2 regions of the Limosilactobacillus sp. C0001E2 genome follow, and region 1 is predicted to be linked to the other one. Evidence: predicted binding sites of a transcription regulator. Region 1 holds the regulator's gene; the other holds the start of a gene.

Region 1 (3,249 bases):
AATGTATTTTGATTTAAGAATTTACCGCCTTGCCACAGCCACTCCAGTAATTGATCTTTACTAACTGTCTGCCCTAGATGGTTAATAAGAACTGTCATCATGGCTCCCTCGGTAGGTGATAATTTAATCTGTCCTGACGGATTACTTAACACATTAGTAAGTGGATTAAATTGGTTTTCTTCCCAAGTTAAGTTTTCACTAAGAGCATTATTGTCTTTGAATCGGCGTAATTGCGCTTGAATTTTTGCTAATAAGACTGCCATTGAAAAGGGCTTCATAATGTAGTCATCGGCACCCGTTGCAATCGAATGCATAATATTTTGGTCGATATCTCCTGCTGAAATGACAATGATTGGAGCGTTGGTTTGTTTACGGACTTCGTGAATCCAGTAATAACCATCAAAAGTTGGCAAAGTTATATCAAAAAGAATTAGATCCGGTTTAGTGTCATGAATTTCATTGGCGACGTTTTGCCAATTATGAACAGTGTTTACTTGGTATTGCCATCTCTGCAATGCGTTTTTAATTTGTTGGATTAGTGGCTGATGATCTTCAACGATAAAAATAGTTGTCATGGTATTCTCCCTGTACGAATTTGAAAATTAATGGCGGCTAGCACGGTGACTGCTTGAACCATTAATTTTGTGAACGCGGCGTTTAAAGTGCGGATGTTGACTGACAACCAGGTGAAAGTTTTTCATTTTACCATTAAAGGGTTGGTTGCTAAGCCGAATTCTTGTCCAGGTTTCCATCGCGTGAATCATTTGCTCTAAGCTATGGAGTTGTTCACGGTCACCTTCTCGAACTGCGGCATCGTGAATATCGGATCGTAACCGGTGGACAAAATCATTGTGGTAGTTTAGCAAAACATCGGTTAATGGGGCGTGACGATACTCATTAAATAATTTTTGAATTAATACCATTGCTTCATGGGTATTTTTTGGTTGAATATAGTTATGACGTTCTGACTTTACTTCTCCTAGAAAATGTTTGACTATTCTTGACTTTTAGAAAGATGGTTGGTATATTATAAAGTGTGTCTAGCACTCAGCCATGAAGAGTGCTAAAAGGAAGTGATCAAAATGCTAACACAGCGTCAAGAAGCAATCTTAAAAGCAATTGTTCGACAGTATACGGACACTGGGCAGCCTGTAGGCTCCAAAGTGCTCGTTGGTCAATTACCAATGAAAGTCAGTTCAGCAACGATTCGTAATGAAATGGCTTATTTGGAGCATGAGGGAATGGTTACGAAAGAACATTCTTCTTCGGGCCGGATTCCTTCAAAAAAGGGCTATCGATATTATGTCGACCATTTACTTGATCCAGATAGTGTTTCTGATAACGATTTAGTAGTTATTCAGAATTCGCTAGGTACGAACTTTGCCAAACTTGACGAGATCATTTCGCACTCTGCTGATATTTTATCACAGTTGACTTCATTAACTGCATTTACAATTAAGCCGGAACCAAAGGATGCCCGTTTGAGTGGGTTTCGTTTGGTGCCATTAGGTAATCAAAAGGTTATGGGAATCTTGATCACAGATACTGGTGACGTTGAAAACCAAACTTTCCGTATTCCACGGGATATGGATACCGATGCACTAGAGGCAGTTGTCCGGATGATTAATGATCAACTGACCGGCAAGACTTTAGTTGAAGTTGTTCGACGACTGCAGACTGACTTGCCGATTCAGGTTCATCACTATTTAGAAAGTCCGGAAGGCTTTTTGGATATTTTCGACAACATTATTTCCCAGGCGGAACGTGAACGCTTCTTTGTTGGTGGTCGACTTAATTTAATGGGAATTGCTGGTAAGCAAAGCCCTAGTGAAATGAAGGCATTGTATGAACTGTTAGACACAAATGACCGGATTTCACGCATTATTGATTCGGATAGTGAGGGATCTGGGATTACTGTCAAAATTGGTAATGAGATTGCGAATAGTGATGTTTTAAATAACTACTCGTTAATTACTGCTAAGTATAATGTTGATCAATACGGTGAAGGAATGATTGCTGTATTGGGGCCAACCGCCATGCCATATTCACGAACGATTGGAATCGTGGATGCATTTCGAAAGGAACTAGCTAAGCGGTTGCTTAACTATTATCATCATTATTATGGTTCTTAGGAGGGATTAAATGGCCAAGCAAGAAAAGGCAAACGAACGTAGTTCAGCGAAAGAAAAAAAGACTGCTGAGCAAACTCAAAAAGCTTCATCAGTAAAAAAGAATCAAACTCCTTCAGCTACTGATGAATTAAAGAAACAGGTTGCTGATCTTAAAAACCAGCTTGAAGAAAAGGACAATCAATTTTTACGGGCTGAAGCTGAAATCCAGAATATGACCAAACGTTTTGAAAAAGAACGAAGTCAAATGGCAAAATACGATGGACAAGATTTGGCAACCAGTATTTTACCAGTGCTCGACAACTTAAAGCGAGCATTAGCCATTGACGTTTCTGATGAAAATGGTCAGCAGTTGAAGAAGGGTATCCAAATGGTCCATGATCATTTAGAGAAAGCGTTAGCTGATCATGACATCAAAGAAGTTGATGCATTAGGAAAGCAGTTTGATCCGAACACTCAGCAGGCGGTCCAAACGGTCGCAGCAAGTGGTGATCAAAAAGCTGACACCGTTGTTCAAGTTCTCCAGGCTGGTTATGTTCTGAAGGACCGGGTTTTACGCCCAGCAATGGTTGTTGTAGCTCAATAATGGAAATTAGTTAATAAAAAAGAGGGATAATTATGGCAAGTAACAAGATTATTGGTATCGACTTAGGGACTACCAACTCCGCGGTTGCCGTTATGGAAGGTAATCAACCAAAGATTATTACTAACCCTGAAGGTGGCCGGACTACTCCATCAGTTGTTTCATTTAAGAATGGTGAAACCCAAGTCGGAGAAGTGGCTAAGCGACAAGCAATTACAAATCCAAATACTGTGAAGTCAATTAAGAGCCACATGGGTGAAAAGGACTACACAGTTGATATTGAAGGTAAAAAGTATACTCCACAAGAAATTTCAGCAATGATTCTTCAATATTTGAAGAAGTACGCTGAAGACTATATTGGTGATACAGTTGATAAGGCGGTCATCACTGTTCCAGCTTACTTCAATGACGCCCAACGGCAAGCTACGAAGGATGCTGGTAAGATTGCTGGTTTAGATGTTAAGCGGATTATTAACGAACCAACTGCTTCATCATTAGCTTATGGTCTAGACAAAGAAGACAAGGATGAAAAGATTC
Region 2 (3,249 bases), on a different contig from region 1:
CATTTGACGGAAACTTAGATTATTAAGCATCCACGGGCTAATTGGCATGCTAACACACATTACCAACATAAATCCGGTTGTCAGCCATTGGACCGTATCCGCTGAAATACCAAAATTCTGCATTAAAGTTGGGTAAGCCGTTGATAGTGAAGACTGACTAATGGACATTGTAAAAGTCCCCAACAGTAAGGTTAAAATAAACCAAAATCGACTATAAACCTTACCATTTTGATCAATACTCTCTTGCATTCTTCTCTCCCCTTGTTTAGAATGATTATTAAATAAACAATTAGTATTATAGTTAGTCCAGATTCATTTGTAAATGGTATACTAGACATTAGTTAATTTGAGATGAAGGAGTGATTAAGATGGCTGAAGCAGAATTTGATCGTGCACTAAACCGTTTAAAGGAAAATCGTGTTCGGTTAACCCCTCAACGCAAAATAATTCTAAACTATCTAATCACCCATCACACCCATCCAACGGTTGAGATGATTCTAGATGATTTGCAAAAACATGATGATAGCATCAGCTTAGCGACAGTGTACAATACCGTTAAACTATTGGTAAATTATAATCTTGTGATTGAGTTAAAAAATGGCGATGGTTCAACCCATTATGATTACTTTGGTCACCCCCACTATCACGTTGTGTGTGATAACTGTGGTAAGATTACTGATGTGATGGATGATGAATTCTATGATATTGCTAAAGAATTAGCGCGAGTAACTAGAAAAAATACAAATTATTTAGTTACCCGTAGTGATGTCGAGGTCCACGGAATCTGTCCCGATTGTCAATACAAGTTAGGACTTAACGGAAATAAAGAGGAGCTTAATTAATGATTAGTAATGAACAGCGTGCACATGAAATTGCCATTGCTTTATTGAGTAAGAAAGAATTTAATAGTCCAGTTGATGCTTATCATGAGTACATTAACGTGTTATTACCCATCCTCAAGGAATTTGATAAAGATTTTCCAGATGGCATTGCTGAACATCCAGGACGCTAGTTGATTAAAAAAGGATCGTGTTAGAAGTCGTAATGATTTCTAACACGATCCTTTTTCTATTTCTCTAAATTACTCAATATCAATGTGCGTCCCATTTTGGTTTTCAACCGTTAGCTTTGGCAAATCAAGTGCCAGAACACCATCATTGTACTTTGCACTAACCTTATCCAAATCAACATCTGGTAACCGGTATGACCGACTCATTTGTCCATACCGCCGTTCACTTTGAACAATGTCACCATTCTTGTTAGTGTGATCATCAAAGGTATCTCGATGGCCACTAACCGTTAAAATACCATCCGCATAGTTAACATGGATATCCTTCTTATCAAAGCCCGGCATGTCAATCTTAACTTGATAACCATCGTTAGTTTCTGCAATATCACTCTTCATATAGTCAGAGTTAGTAGATGGGAAAAAGCCATCATCAAAGAAATTCCGCATGTTCATCAAGTTATCAAACAAACCATCACGACGTTGTAAATCATTAGCCATAATAAAGCTTCCTTTCTTCGTTTTTTATTTCTTATTTCTCTTTACACTTATTATCCTAACCTAAATTTTGGTGAATACAAGCACTTTTTAGCACTCTATCGTTTAGAGTGCTAAAAAGTTTAACCAAGCTTGACCAATGTTGACATAAAGGCGTTTGAGAGTTCTATTATATCTCCATAATTTTAAATTAAATTTCTATATATGAATTAATTGTCATATGTAGGGCAAAAAAAGAACGGGAGTCTCCCGTTCTTGGTAATTAAAATTTAATTTTAGTACCAACCATGTGATTGCCAGAATGATTGAGCAGCACTCCAAGAACCGTAACGGCTGGATACGTACTGATCAGCAACCCGTTCTTGGTTAGCGGCGGAGTAGTCACCATTTAAGTAAGATGCAGATAATTGGTACTTACCAATGTATTGACCATTCCGTGCGGAGTAGCTACCACCAGATTCACGAGCGGCAATCCAAGCCTTGGCTGCGGCATCGTTACCGGCAACACTTGAAGTGTAGTTAGATGCACCAGTGTTAGCAGTAGCGGCCGTGTTAGTGCTTTGGCTGCTTTGGGTAGTAGTATTATTAGTGTTAGTGTTAGCTGAGTTATTAGCAGATGGTAATGAAGCAGCTTGTTGCGCAGTGGCTGTAGTAACTTCACCATCATCCTTGATTAACAACTTTTGACCAACGTAGATTAAATTCTTGTTAGCGATGTTATTGTTACTTGCTAAAGTGTCAACAAAAGTTAAGTCGTGTCCTAACTTGTAGGAAATGCCAGAAAGCGTGTCCCCTGCTTGGACAGTGTAAACTGAGTCAGCATTGGCAGTAGTAGCAGTAGCAACAGTACCCAAAGCAAGGGCACCAGTAACAGTAGCAGCAACTTTGATAGCTTTCTTATTGAACTTCATATAAATTAAAACATCCTTTTCTTTTAAAATCTGTAGTTACAAATCAATAACTTATCAACGGTTTATATAATACATGCTGTCAGTTACGGACCAATTACCACGAATTATCAAACTTCCGCATTTCTGTAAAATTTTGTAACAAAGCCGGGCTTTTTGATCAACTCAATGTCATTAAATCGTCGCTTAGCCCCGTTAAATCAGCATTTATCAACATTCCACTTTCTTCTAGTAAGCAGCTTGGTCACTTGTAACAAAACTAAGAAAACTTTTTGAATTTTTTCTGAATTAACCTTGATTTAAGCAATTTTATTCTCAAAACACCTTTTTATTACTAACGTTTGTAACAATGTAACAGCAAAAAGCGGGCGTTAACGAAGTCTTTTTGGCCCTCAGCTTCATCCACCCACAATAAAGAATGGCTCTAGCATGGTTTTACCAAGCTAGAGCCATTTGTTGTTATTAATATTAATTAGTGTCGACGCGGCATCAGTAAATTAAGGATAATGGCTGTTAATGCTGCCACTGCAATCGGTGAACCGAGTAAGTATTGCAGCATTTGTGGTGCTGCCTTAGTAATATGCGCTGGCAGTAAAATAATGGCCAAGGTTAAAACAATCGGTAATCCGATAATGTAGAGATCTGCATCTGAAGTTTTGATACCCCGAATGACATTCAGCCCATTTAACATGATTGTGACGGTAATGAGAGCAAATACACCCCCGATTACTGGATCAGGAATGGCGGTTAAGAATGCCGAAAGTTTAGAAAAGAAACCGAGCAGGATAAACCAGCCACCCGCTGCAACAAATACTTTCCGCGAAGCAACCCCAGTGA

Evidence for each region. The regulator HrcA, encoded in region 1, represses chaperone genes, less so after heat shock. The targets are predictions, from matches to a motif close to TTAGCACTCNNNNNNNNNGAGTGCTAA.
Region 2: AC1EKL_RS02160 (Hsp20/alpha crystallin family protein) is a predicted target of HrcA. The motif match lies at 1,595-1,621, and genes of this name have one in related genera.

The regions. Positions count from the first base shown of each region.
Region 1 is NZ_JBWPXC010000005.1:29,733-32,981, reverse strand. Features, by position in the region: gene AC1EKL_RS06425 (response regulator transcription factor) at 1-575, opposite strand, end outside; gene AC1EKL_RS06420 (hypothetical protein) at 603-923, opposite strand; gene hrcA (heat-inducible transcriptional repressor HrcA) at 1,083-2,132, shown strand; gene grpE (nucleotide exchange factor GrpE) at 2,143-2,715, shown strand; gene dnaK (molecular chaperone DnaK) at 2,748-3,249, shown strand, end outside.
Region 2 is NZ_JBWPXC010000001.1:426,785-430,033, forward strand. Features, by position in the region: gene AC1EKL_RS02145 (MFS transporter) at 1-249, opposite strand, end outside; gene AC1EKL_RS02150 (Fur family transcriptional regulator) at 369-842, shown strand; gene AC1EKL_RS02155 (hypothetical protein) at 842-1,012, shown strand; gene AC1EKL_RS02160 (Hsp20/alpha crystallin family protein) at 1,082-1,507, opposite strand; gene apf (aggregation-promoting factor) at 1,780-2,415, opposite strand; gene AC1EKL_RS02170 (uracil-xanthine permease family protein) at 2,885-3,249, opposite strand, start outside.